Wigglesworthia glossinidia endosymbiont of Glossina morsitans morsitans (Yale colony): one gene and its partner. The protein of the gene in region 1 interacts with the protein of each later gene in a pairwise test. Links are inferred from orthologs where the notes say so. Each region holds a gene or a part of one and is shown on either strand. Other genes may lie near its edges. The genes, in order: mrcB and ftsI.

Region 1 (10,232 bases):
TTAACAATATTAGTAATGTTTTCTCCAGTAAATCCTTTCCAGTTCCCATTTATTAAATTTTTGCAGAAAAATTTCATTTTTTTTAAAACCGATTGAATTTTTGGCATAATATTAATGCCATCAATATCAATTGCAATATTTGTACGATTTCGTAAAGCAGTATGTAGAGCAGCACGATACTCAGTGTTGTTGATTTTTTTGCCATTAAACATAGATATAATTGAATTATGTAAATCACATTCTTCTGCTAATTTAATTAATTTATCTATTGTTTCTGACATAATAATATTTTTAGAATAATCGATTAATATTATATCATTAAAATATATTGAAAAAGAATCAAATCGATTACTATCTGCTTGAAATAAATCTCTAATATTGATTTGCTTCATTTTATTAAAATGATACTGTAATTCTTTCCAAGCACGTGTTTTTGTTGGATTAATATTTTTCATGAAAATTTACAATAGATACATGAATGAAATAAGTATTTGTCTTAATTTTTGAAAATTACATGTTTTATGATTTATTTATTTGTATTAAAATTTCATTAAATTTATTAATTATATACATTGCATCCGCATATATTGTAAATAAATTAAATCTTCTTAAAATTTTTTTTTTAATATTTTTAATATATAATCTGTAATACAAAGAGCACTTACTTTATATACTTGTCCAGTTATTCGATTTTTGTGTTCTATTTGTTGAGTTTTCAAATTATTTTCACTTATAATTAAAATATGCGGAATTCCTATAAGTTCAATATCTGAAAACATCACCCCAGGCCTTATAAAACGATCATCAAATAATACTTCTATGTTAGAATTACACAATTGATAATAAATTTTCTCGGATACTTGTTTGACTTTTTCTGATCTATGAAGATGAATTGGAATAATTGCTACATGAAAAGGTGCAATCTCCTGATTCCAAATAATTCCATGATCATCATGATGCTGCTCTATATAAGCTGAAATTAATCGACTTATTCCAATTCCGTAACATCCCATAAATAAATTTTTATGACAATTTTTCTTTATATTAGATAGAGATATAACTTTTGTATACTTATCGCCTAATTGGAAAATATGTCCTATTTCGATACTTTTTGAATAAGCATGACTATCTTTATTTTTAATGGTAATGTTTTTTTTTTCAATATATCTTAAATCTGTAACCCATTTGACAGCTACATCTCGATACCAGTTAATATCAAAGAAATATTTATTATTAATATTTGCACCTGAAATAAAATTTTTCATTAAAATAGCATAGTAATCAACAATTAATAGACATTTTAAGTTTATAGGACCTAAATAATTTATATGTATTTTAAAATGTAAATTAATCTCATTGTTACTTAATATCTTTAACGGTTTTTTCACTAAATATAGTTGTTCTGCTTTATTAATATCCAATATGTGATCATCACGCAAAGCTAATCCGATAAATGGAATTGCTTTATTGTTAGAATGTACTAGTATAATTTTTAAAATTCTTTTTTTATGAACATTAAATTTTTTAGATAAATCAGACATATTTCGAACGTTCTTGTCTTCTACTAATCTTAATTTATTTATCTTAGATACATTATTATTGTTTAATTTTTTTTTATTGAAATAATTTTTTATGTATGTTTGATTGCAATATGCTAGAAATTCATGTGAAATGCATCCTCCAATGCGACCTGTTTCTGCTGGCAAACAAAAAAAATTTAAATTTAATCGCTTAAAAATTATGTTATATGTTTGATACATTATATGATATGAATCTTCTAAAGACTCTTGATTTGTATGAAAAGAATATGCATCTTTCATAATAAATTCTTTAGCTCTGATCATGCCATATTTTGGACGAATTTCATCTCTAAATTTAGAATAAATTTGATAAAAATTCATAGGAAATTTTTTATAATTATTTATTTCATGACAAATTATTTGTGTAATAAGTTCTTCATTAGTCGGCGATAAAATAAATTCTTTATTTCTTCTATCGGTTAGTTTAAATAGTTCCAAACCATATTCATTATATCGTCCACTTTTTTTCCATAGTGATCTTGGATGCATGATTGGCATAAGAATTTCTATAGCTCCAATTTTATTCATTTCGTAACGTATTATTTTTTTAATTTTTTTTAGTACACGTAATCCTGTAGGTAACCAAGAATATAAACCAGATGCTACTTTATAAATCATTCCTGATCGCAACATTAATTGATGACTAATACTTTCTGTATCAGAAGATACTTCTTTTAATGTTGCAAGATAATATTGACTAATGCGCATAATATAAATTGTCCTTAAGAGGATATATTAACGTATAATTTTTTATATCATTTAATAAATGTAGTATTTATTGTGAGCTTGTTGCTTAAATATTTTTCAAATATAATTAATTTAATTTATTAAAAAAACTATATAAGTAAGATGTATAGATATAATTTATAAAAAAATTTTTACACAAATACTTTATACATTGAATTACAATTAAAAGCATTATTCTTGAGTATACGAAAATTTTTAATTAAATTGTGATCATTTTGATAAAATTAAATAGTTAAATTTTAATTTATATTAATCATAAATATTGTATAAATAATTATTTGAAATAATTTAAAATATAAACATTAATAAATTTAATAAATTTAAAATAAAATAATTGTTTTAAAGTGAAATTAGTTAAGTACAAATTTATTGACAATAACAAAATTACGGTTAAAATTTAATTTAAAGTTTACAATATAAAATTATTTTTTTTATATAAAAAAATCTATAGGCTTGTAGCTCAGCCGGTTAGAGCACACCCCTGATAAGGGTGAGGTCAGTGGTTCAAGTCCACTCAAGCCTAAAAGGGGCTATAGCTCAACTGGTAGAGCATCTGCTTTGCACGCAGAAGGCTGGCGGTTCAATTCCGCCTAGCTCCAAAATAATCAAATAAAATATTTATTTTAAAATATAAAAAAACTTTAAAATATTTTTATTCAAAAATAAGAAAATATACATACTAAAAATTAGTCGTTAATAATTTCAAATATTTAAAATATAAATTTTTATAAATGTTAAACAAAAAAATTTTAAAAATATTATAATATTAAAAAATCAAATTTTTAAAAATATCAATTATCAAAAAATTTGTATTCATTTTTCTACTTAAAAATTCACACAGATATAATATGTCAAAAAAATAAATATAACTTATATGAAAATACTTTATTTTATTTTTGACCATATAATTTTTTTTCAAAAAAAAAGCAAAAAGTTTTTTATTTTCCTTTTCTATATTATAATATTACTATGTATCTTTATTAGCGGAATATATATATATTTTTTAAACAAAAAAATACGTAATAAAATTGACGGACAAGTATGGAAGTTACCTACTCTAATATATAGTAAAAGCATCAATTTAGAATCCGGATCATTATATACTCAAAATGAAATTGTCGAATTTTTGAGAAGTATGCAGTATCAAGAAGTTGAAAACATTTTAAAACCAGGAGAATTTTATATAAAAAAAAATTCAATTTGTTTGTTTAGACGTTCATTTGAAATGTTTCAAGATAATAATCAAGCTATGCATGCATGTATTATTTTTACAGAAAATCAAGTAGAAAAAATTATTGATAAAAATAATAATCAGATATTAAAATTATTTCAATTAGATCCCAAGTTAATCAATATTTTACAATCTGAAAATGAAGCATATAGAATTTTTTTACCTTTAAAAAAATTTCCAAAAATCTTTATAAATATACTTCTTGCTATAGAAGATCAACATTTTTATGAACATGACGGTATACATTTTACGTCTATTATTCGAGCTGTTTTCGCCAACATTATCGCAAAACGTACTGTTCAAGGTGGTAGTACATTAACTCAGCAACTTGTAAAAAACTTATTTTTAAACAATGAAAGATCCATTTGGCGTAAATGGAGCGAATTCTGCATGGCAATCATTACAGATTTTCACTATACTAAAGAAAGAATATTAGAATTATATTTAAACGAAGTATATTTAGGATACGGAAATGGTCATCAAATTCATGGATTTTTTTTAGCTAGTATGTATTACTTTGGAAGACCAATTAATGAACTTAATATAGATCAACAAGCATTACTGATAGGAATGGTAAAAGGTGCATCTTTATATAATCCTTTAAAAAATCCTCAATTAGCATTAAATAGAAGAAATTTGATTTTAAAACTTTTGAATAAAAATAAAGTGATTGACAACTCTTTATATCATATGCTCATTTCTTGTCCACTTGGTATACTACAAAAAACTAGTACATTTAATTCTCAACCGGCATTTGTACAAATGGTACAAAACGAAATGTATAGTAAATTGCATAAAATAAATACTGATTTCTCTGGCATGAAAGTATTTACTACATTAGATCCTATCGTACAAAATGCTGCCGAAAAAGCTATAGAAAATGGAATACTAAAACTAAAAAACGAAAAAAAAATATATGATTTAGAAAGTGCATTTGTCATTGTAGATAGATTTAATGGAGAAGTGCGTGCCATGATCGGAGGATCGTTGCCCCAGTTTTCAGGATTTAACAGAGCTATGCAAGCACGAAGATCGGTGGGATCTTTAGTTAAACCTGCTACTTATTTAGCAGCTTTAAGCGATCCTGAAAAGTATCAATTAAATACTTGGATTAATGATACTCCCGTCTTTCTAATACAATCTAACGGATATATTTGGTCTCCGAAAAATTTTGATCGAAAATTTAGAGGAAAAGTAATGTTGCTCGATGCGTTAGTAAATTCTTTAAATATACCTACAGTAAATTTAGGATTATCTGTAGGATTACATCAAGTAATATCGACATTAATTAATTTAGGCGCTTCTTCTGCTGCCCTAAAACATTTTCCATCTATTTTGTTAGGAGCAATTAGTTTCACGCCAATTGAAATTGCTCAAATTTTTCAGACTATTGCTAGTGGCGGAAATCATGCCATACTTTATTCTATAAAGTCAATCATGAATCATGAAGCAAATTTATTTTTTCATAACATTTCAGAATCGCAGCAAACTATTTCTCCACAAGCAGCGTACTTAATATTATATGCGATGCAAAAAGTTGCAAAATATGGAACTTCACGTGCTTTATCTGTAATTTTTCCTGATTTAAATTTAGCTGCAAAAACAGGCACGACTAACGATTTAAGAGATAGTTGGTTTGTTGGTATTGACGGGAAAAATGTTGCTATTATTTGGGTGGGTAGAGATAATAATGAACCAACTGATTTAACTGGAGCAAATGGAGCATTAAATATATATAAATCGTATTTAAAATATAAAACTACTAGCGAGTTAGTTTTAATTCCCCCAAAAGATATCAGCTATAAATTTATTGATTACACAGGAAAATTTGTTTGTCACGCTCAAGAAAGTATTAACATTATACCAGTTTGGACAAAATACAAACAAGAATCATGTCAAAATAAACATTCTTAAAAATAACAAAATTATGCATCTAAAAAAAATAATTTTATTTTAATTTTAACAAATGTGTTACACTGAAAAACTTGCATATAATATATTAGCAGTAATTTCATCTTCTATAAAATTAGAAAGTTATTAAAAGGAATAAATATGAAATTTACTTTACCAAATTTGAATTATGATTATAACGAATTTGAACCTTTTTTAGATGCTAAAACAATGATGTTGCATCATACTAAACATCATCAAGCGTATATTGATAATGCAAATTTGATTTTAAGATCTTGTCCAAATATATCAAATTTATCTATTTCTGAACTTATTCAAAATCTAAACATATTTACTGAAACAAAAAAAATTCAATTTCGTAATCATGGAGGAGGACATTTTAATCATTCATTTTTTTGGAAAACTTTAAGTAAAAATAATGCATCTATGCATATATCATTGAAAAATTCTATAATCGATGACTTTGGTTCAATCGAAAAATTTAAAAAAAAATTTGAAGAAGTTGCTATGAGTCATTTTGGTTCTGGATGGGTATGGTTAATTAAAAATACGCAAGGATCATTATCTGTTGTTAGCACATCTAACCAAGATAATCCGTTAATGGGAGTAGATGTTTGCGGCGTATTTGGTCATCCTATACTTGGTTTAGATCTTTGGGAACACGCATATTATTTAAATTATCAAAATCGCAAAAAAGATTATGTACAAGCATTTTGGAATATAATTAACTGGAATACTGTGTATTTACGTTTTGTGAATAAAAAAAATTAATTTAAAATTGAATTTTATTTTTTTATTAAACAAGTAAAATCGGCTACTTCTAAATAGCATTCTTTTACTTGAATTAAAAAACTTTTTCTTTTATTTCTTGTATAAGATTCTTCAGTAAATATTATAACATTATCTAAATAAACATTTAATCTTTTTGAAAGATTTTTTAAAACATTTAATGTAGCTTGATAATTATTTAAATATATACATTTTAATATTTTTTTATTAAATAAAAAAAAGTTTTTTTCGAATCGACTTTCAATGAAACTACTTTTTTGATGAGAAGATAAATTGATTTTTTTAAAAAAACAAAATTGTTTTTTAGAATCATATTTTTTTAATATATTGTATAATCTTTTGTAAGCGGATAATACTAAAAAAGATTCTTTACATTTTAAAAAATCTATAAGTATACAGATCTTGTTATGTGTATCTAACAAATCAATTTTTTTGTTTTTTAAAATTAATAATGATTTAACAATTTTTAAATTATATTGATTTTTTGCATACCAAAAAGATACACGTTTCAAAATAAAATTTATTACTTCTAATTTAGTATTTAAATTAGTAACATTCTTTTGATATAAAAGCAACGATTTTTGAATAAGATTGTGCAAATTAAGATAAATTTTTTTTTCTATAATAATACGAATTATTCCAAGAGCGGCGCGTTTAAGTGCAAATGGATCTTTTTTACCTTTAGGATACAGAGATAATCCGAATATTCCTACGATATTATCAATTTTATCAGCGATTGATATTATCTGAGCAGTTAACGTCGAAGGCAAAACATCTTCTGAGAATCTTGGATAATAATGCTCTCTTTGTGCTATTGCGACTTCTTCCAGTTCTCTGTCATATTTAGCATAAAATTCGCCCATAACTCCTTGAATATTAGGATATTCAAATACCATATGCGTCGTTAAATCGCATTTCGATAAAAATGCTGCACGAGATACATGTACGGCATTATAATTCAATTTGTTAGCAATCCATACTGATAAAGATTGAATGCGTATCGTTTTATCTTTTAAAGATCCTAGTTTTTCTTGAAAAATTATATTTTCTAATTTTTTAAAACGTTCTTCTAGTTTTATTTTGATATCAAGATTTAAAAAAAATTCGGCATCTAATAAACGAGGATTAATAACATTTTCATATTCGTGTTTTATTTTATTTTTATCGCATTTATTTGCGTGAATTATACATATAAAATATGGAAAAATTTTATTTTCCAATTTATTTAATATAGGAAAACATTTTTGAGAAAATAAAATGTTCTTTATCACTATAGCAGGAAGATTTAAAAATTTCTTTTTAAAAAAACCTGTAATAATACTTGGAGATTCTACTAATGAAGTGCATTCTTCTAGTAAAAGATGATTATTAACGATCTTTCCTTGTAATTTTTTTATTTCTAAATTTATTAGTTCTGCTATAATTTTTTTACGTTTGTAAAAATCAACTATAATATTATTTTTTTTTAACTCACGTTCATAATCATTTGCGTGTATTAATTTTAAAAATTTTTTTTCTGTGTATGATCCTATAAGTATATAACGATCGATATTGATTTCAAAAATTTTTCCCGAAATAATTTTGTCTTCTAAAAGAGCAGTAATCGAATGTACAGGACGTATAAATTGAAAATTTAAATTACTCCATTTCATTTTTTTAGGAATAAATATTTCTTTTAAAGATCTTTTAATAATTTGATATAATACTTGATGAACTAAATTAGTATTTAGCATTAAATTTTTTTTATCATTAATATTTTTAAAATTGATTAAAGATCTATTTTCTAATTTGTTATCAAATTTATTACAATATAGTGCGGTATTTTTTGAAAAATGAAAAAATTTTGTAACATTTTTTTTCAAAAAAGAACTTTCAGAAATAATAGGATATAACAAATTTGCTTGTATCGCAAAGCGCCGATATGTTGCGAACCATTTAATATTTTCATATTTTATAAGTAGCTTTATCATTTCTTTTTGTATATTCTTAAGAAAAGATTTTGCTGTAATTTTAAGATATTTTGATGGTAAATCTTCTGTGCCAATTTCTACTAAGAAGTTGTTTTTCATGTTATTTAAAATTTAACTATTTTTTTTACACATAGGAAATCCTAAAGATTTTCTATAGTTTAAGTAAACTTGAGCAACTTTTTTTGTTAATGTACGTAAACGCATAATATAATTTTTTCTAGCAGTTACCGATATAGCTCTTCTAGCATCTAATAAATTAAAAGTATATATTGCTTTTAATATTCTTTCATATGCTGGAATATGTAAAGGGCACTGTAAATTTAACAAGTTTTGTGCTTCTTTTTCATATTGTTTAAAACAAAACAATAAAAATTTGATATTAGTATATTTAAAATTATATTTTGATTGTTGCATTTCATTTTGATAAAAAAACATATCTCCATAATAAAGTGTTTGTAAGTTATTTTGACTCCATATTAGATCATACACGTTACCAACATTTTGTAGTTTCATAGCAATTCTTTCTACACCGTAAGTAATTTCTCCAGTAATTGGAGAACAGTCTAACCCGCCCATTTGTTGAAAATAAGTAAATTGTGTTATTTCCATTCCGTTCAACCATACTTCCCATCCTACTCCCCAAGCGCCTAGTGTAGAATTTTCCCAATTATCTTCTATAAATTTTAAATCATTTTCATCTAAATTAATCCCAATTTCTTTCAAAGAGCAAAAATATAATTCTTGTATATTTTTAGGGGATGGTTTCATAATGACTTGAAATTGATAATAGTGTTGTAATCTATTAGGACTCGTTCCATATCTACCATCGGAAAAACGTCTAGAAGGTTGTACATAAGCTGCAAAAATTGGTTCTGGGCCAACTGCTTTTAAACAAGTCATCGGATGTGAAGTTCCTGCTCCTACTTCCATATCTAATGGTTGTAAAATTGCACATCCTTGTTTATTCCAAAATGATTTCAAATTTATAATTAAATTTTGAACGGTAAATAAATTTTTTTTTCTGTGCATGATAATTTTTTTATTTTTATTATATATTACATTATGTAAATTATATAATTATATGAAAATCTATTTTACGTTGTTATAGTTCATCAATTTAATGAAAATGTAGAGTATTATAGATTTCAATTTAATTGTACAATAAATAAATTATTTGGAGAAAACAATGATACTTGATATAACAAAAAAAAAAGAGAAAATAGCAAATTTCTGGTCTTTAGTGTTATTTATTACTTGTATATTATTGTCTATTCCATTACATTTGTTTCCTTGTTACATTTCTGGATTTATAGCATATAATATAGTATTAAAAATTACTCCATTTTTTTCAAAAATAATTACTAATTGTCAATTACGTTGGATAATAGTGGCATTAATGTTTATTTTTTGCATTATATTAATAACAGTAATTATTTTTAGTTTGATAATTATTATTTTATCTGACTTGCAATATATAATTGATATTTTTACACAAAATACCGATTATTTTTCTAATATTAATAAATATGTTCCAAATAATTTTTCGTCTTTTTTTTTAGATCATACTAAAAGTTTAAAAGATTATTTTATTGATTTAATTAAAGACAACTTAATTTTAATTAAACATGCAGGAAAAAATTTGTTACATGGACTAATTACTATTTTTATTAGTTTTGTGATTGGAATATTAATTGCTATTAATCAATTAACAGCTCAAAAAAAGAACACTACTCTTTTAATAAATAAAATTCAAGTACGTTTTGAATATTTTTCAAATTCGTTAAAAGATATTTTTTTTTCTCAAATAAAAATTTCTTTAGTAAATACTTTTTTAACTGCATTAATAATATTAGTTATCTTTCCAATATATCGAATACACTTGCCTTTAAGTAAAACATTAATTATGGCAACATTTGTATTCGGTTTGATTCCTATTATTGGAAATTTTATTTCTAATTGTATTTTAATTGCTTCAGCGCTATCAATTTCATTAAAAATCAGCGG
Region 2 (4,582 bases), 430 kb from region 1 along the record:
TATACTTGCTGCTATAGCATTTGATATATTATGATTTCCTATTGTATTTAGTTTAATATTTAATGTTCCAGTTGGGGTATTTAATCGTATTTTTGTTATTAAATTTTTTTGGATTATATCAATTAAATGAAAAAAATTTTTCTGACATTTTTTTAATCCAAACCAAAAAACTGATTGATTTTTTATTTTATTTTTCCATAATGACCAATTATGACTATCAGAATTTAAAAGTATCATGCTGTCATTTAACATGCCAGAAAAAATTTCTCCTTTTGCTTGAGAAACGCCATACAAAGAGCGAAAACCTAGTAGATGTGATTCTACAATATTATTAATTAATATTAAATTTGGGCGTATTAAATATGAAGAATGTTGGATTTCATTGAATCGACTGCCTCCTACTTCTATTACTGCAAATTTATGTTCTTTTTTTAATTCTAATAATGTTAACAATACGCCTAAGGTATTGTTAAAATTTTTTTTTGTTGCAAGTGTTTTTTCACATATATTCAAAATTTTAAATACCATTTCTTTTACTGAAGTTTTACCGCATGATCCAGTAATTGCAACAATTTTGACATTAATCTTATTACGCAACCACTTGGCAATTTTTCTTAAAGCTTCTATGGTATTACGAACAATAATTTGAGGCATATCAATTGGTAATAATCTGGTATTTAAAATAGCAATGGCTCCATTTTTAATTGCTTCATGTATAAAAATTTCGCTATTATTTTTTTTTCCTTGAATAGTCACGAAAATACATTTTTGATTTTTTTTAATTGTTCTCGAATCAATAGATATTGTATGAATTTTACAGTTTTTTCCTATATATGGAACATTCAAAATACAAGATATATCTTTTAAATATAAAGGAATCATATGATTTTTTTTAATATTTCTTTTACAACAATTTTGTCTGAATAAAAATATTTTTGAGAATAAAATTGTTGATATTCTTCATGACCTTTTCCTAAAATCATAACAATATCTTTTTTATTACTGTTTTGAACAGCAAATTTTATAGCTTTTTTTCTAGATGGAATAAATTTAACATTATTAAAATTTTTTATTCCAATTTTAATATCAGAAAATATTTGTTCTTCATTTTCATATCGAGGATTATCATTTGTAATGATAATATTTTTAGCATATTTCTCGCATATTTTACCCATTATTGCACGCTTTTCACGATCTCGATTACCTCCACATCCAAATATAACATACATATCTGTTTTAAAATGCAATTTTATTGTAATTAACAATTTTTCTAAAGCATCTGGAGTATGAGCATAATCTATAATAATTTTAGGTAATTTTTTCAAATAAAATATTTCCATACGTCCTTGAGGCATATGAATTTTTTCAATATAATTTAAAATTCTTGTAAAAGAATGTCCTTGTATTAATAATACAGCGCAGGCAATTAATAAATTATTAATATTAAATTTTCCAAATAATTTTACATTTACTATTTCTGTGCCCCAACTAGAAACAATTGTTATTTTTGTTCCATAACAGTGAAAAAAAATTTTTTTTACATATATTTTAAGATTTTTAAATTTTTTAGATAAATTATATTTTGTAGAAACTATAATAGCTTGAGGAAATTTTTTTGCCCAATTTTTTCCAACATTATCGTCGATATTAATAATATATTTTGATACAGATAATTCGGAAAATAATTTCCATTTTGAATTCTCATATTGAATCATATTTTTATGATAATCTAAATGTTCATGACTTAAGTTAGTAAAAACAGCTATTGTAAAATACAAGTAATTTACTCTATCTTGAGATAATCCATGTGAAGATACTTCCATAGAAATAATGCGAATATTTTTTTTCAAAAAATTTTTTAAAACTTTTTGACATTTAATAGCAGAATAAGTAGTGTTTTCGGATTTATGAAGTTTGTTAATCTGCCCATATCCTAAAGTACCCATAATACCGCTTTTTTTTCCTAAAAAATTCAGCCATTGTGTAATAAAATATGCCACTGTAGTTTTTCCATTTGTCCCTGTAATACCAATTAATTGCATATATTTTGACGGATGATAATAAAATTTACCTGATAATTCTGAAAGATGACGATTTAACTGATAAAAATAAATTATCGGTATTGTATTAACATAATACATTTTTCCATGTTTACGCATATTATTTGTTTCTACAAGTATGGCTGTAGATCCATTTTGAATTGCTTCAAAAATAAATTTTTTTCCGTGTTGTTTATTTCCCGATATAGCAATAAATAAAGTATTTTGAGTTACTTTTTTGCTATTTAATGTCAAATTATCTAATTTAATACTGGGAATTTCTTTTGAAGAAACCCAAGGAAAAATTAATTTTTTTAAATCTATATAATTAACCATTTTTTATTTTTTTAACGATTTACTATTGTAGTATTCTCGGGCAATTTGTCTGGCAGAATATTCATGTAATGCAATACAATATTCATAATCTCACTAAATACTGGAGCAGATACAGAACCACCATAATATCTACCTCCTTTTGGATCATTAATTACGACAACTAATGCAAAACGAGGATTTTCTACCGGCGCTATACCTGCAGCACATGCAATATATTTATTCACGTAAATTCCATCAGATCCCACTTTTTTAGAAGTTCCTGTTTTTACAGCTATCCTATATCCATGTACAGCTGCTTGTACACCGCTACCCCCAGGTAATGCAACACTTTCCATCATACGAATTACCTGACGTATTATTATTGGTGAAAATATTTGTTTACCGATATTAGTTTTATTTATTTTTATAATAGATAAAGGATGCATAAATCCAATCCCACCTATTGTCGTATATACTTGTGCTAATTGTAATGGAGTTACCATTAAACCATATCCATAAGAAAGTGTAGCTTTTTCAATTCCAGTCCATTTTTTATTTTTTGGAAAAAAACCATTACTTTCTCCAATCAAACCTAATTTAGTAGATTTATCTAGACCAAATAATTGATATGTTTCCAAAAGAGTTTCTATTGGCATAGATAATGCTATTTTGGATACACCTACGTTACTAGATTTTTTTAAAATTCCTTCTATTGTTAAACTTTCATAATCTACTACATCTTTTATACGATATCCATTTAGAACATAAGGGCGTGTATCAATAATACTATTTTCTGTGATAACACCTTTTTGCAAAGCAGAAACGATCACTATTGGTTTAATAATAGAACCTGGTTCAAAAATATCTGTAATAGCTCTATTACGCATCATACTATTATTAGTTTTAGTGAGATTATTAGGATTATATGAAGGGACATTTGTCATAGCCAATATTTCACCGGTATTTACATCAACTAAAATTGCAGTACCTGATTCTGCTTTATTTAAAGCTACTGATTTTTTTAATTTTTTATATACTATAGTTTGTAAATTTCCGTCAATGCTTAATATTAAATTTTTAGATTTTTGAGTTTTTTTTAATATAATATGTTCAATAATTTTTCCAAACCTATCTTTTCTAATTTTTCTTTTTCCTGGAATTCCAGATAACCATGGATCAAAGCTTTTTTCAAGCCCCTCAATACCTTGACCATCAATGTTTGTTATTCCAATAATGTGTGCTGCTGCTTGTCCGATAGGATAATACCTACGTGATTCTTCTTTTAAATGTATACCTGGTAAATTTAACTGATGAATATATTCACCAATTTCAGAATTTACTTGACGTGCTAAATATACAAAACGGCTATTTGGATTATTGTTAATACGTTGAAACAATTGTTCAAAAGAAATAGATAATGCGTTTGATAATGCTTCCCAATATATATTTTTAATAATTCCACCACGATTATTCAATTCTTTAGGATCTACCCATATAGCATGTACTGGTACACTAACTGCAAGAGGATGTTTATTTCTATCTAGAATCATACCTCTTGAAACAGGTATGGTTTCTATACGCAAAGATCTCATGTTGCTTTCATGGATTAAATTATTTGGATTAATAATTTGCAAATAAGTTATTCGCATGATTAAACTTAACAAAAAAATCAAAATAAAACTTAACAAAATTAAAAAACGCCATTTAATTATAAAAATTTTCATATAAAAATATATTTAAATTATTTAATAGCATAAATTATAATATTTTCTTTTAACAAATCTATGTGACACATATTTAATGTTTTAAGCGCAAATAATTCAATTCGACGATGATTACTTAATGTATATTCTTCTAATATTAAATGGCTCCATTCATTTTCTAGTGAAACTTGATCAAATAAAATACGTTCATATTCATAAATAGAGTAACGTGTTTGATATTTAATATAAATTGAAAATATCGATGTAATAATTATTAGTAATACTATTACTATTGATAATTTAGAATAATTTAATATATCTTGTAAAATTATTTTTGTAAGATTTTTTTTTTGTTTTTATCATCTAAATTTTTTCTACAAAACGTAAAATAGCACTTTTCGAGCGAAGATTATTTGATATCTCTTGTTGAGATGGTTTAATTTTTTTAAATTTTTTTAACTTGACTGGAAATTTTTTTTGTATTTGACTTTCTAAAATCGGTAGATTATGAGGATGAATTTGTAT

What was found.
Region 2: the proteins of mrcB (region 1) and ftsI interact in binary tests that used the Escherichia coli proteins (3 or more experiments, as listed by UniProt). The link is inferred for Wigglesworthia glossinidia endosymbiont of Glossina morsitans morsitans (Yale colony) from one-to-one orthologs.

Annotation. Positions count from the first base shown.
Region 1 is NC_016893.1:154,427-164,658, forward strand. What follows is about bases 2,900-5,836. They hold mrcB (penicillin-binding protein 1B), read left to right. Parts: upstream 2,900-3,201; coding sequence 3,202-5,472; downstream 5,473-5,836. Other genes in these bases: WIGMOR_RS00745 (superoxide dismutase), read left to right, coding at 5,611-5,836. Also shown: pgi (glucose-6-phosphate isomerase), read right to left, coding at 1-455; WIGMOR_RS00725 (proline--tRNA ligase), read right to left, coding at 609-2,288; more of WIGMOR_RS00745, read left to right, coding at 5,837-6,240; glyS (glycine--tRNA ligase subunit beta), read right to left, coding at 6,255-8,327; glyQ (glycine--tRNA ligase subunit alpha), read right to left, coding at 8,340-9,257; WIGMOR_RS00760 (AI-2E family transporter), read left to right, coding at 9,415-10,232. UniProt on the Escherichia coli protein: Cell wall formation. Synthesis of cross-linked peptidoglycan from the lipid intermediates.
Region 2 is NC_016893.1:591,680-596,261, reverse strand. What follows is about bases 1,733-4,582. They hold ftsI (peptidoglycan glycosyltransferase FtsI), read right to left. Parts: upstream 4,079-4,582; coding sequence 2,387-4,078; downstream 1,733-2,386. Other genes in these bases: rsmH (16S rRNA (cytosine(1402)-N(4))-methyltransferase RsmH), read right to left, coding at 4,421-4,582; ftsL (cell division protein FtsL), read right to left, coding at 4,096-4,386; murE (UDP-N-acetylmuramoyl-L-alanyl-D-glutamate--2,6-diaminopimelate ligase), read right to left, coding at 1,733-2,375. Outside these bases: murF (UDP-N-acetylmuramoyl-tripeptide--D-alanyl-D-alanine ligase), read right to left, coding at 1-882; more of murE, read right to left, coding at 879-1,732. UniProt on the Escherichia coli protein: Essential cell division protein that catalyzes cross-linking of the peptidoglycan cell wall at the division septum. Required for localization of FtsN.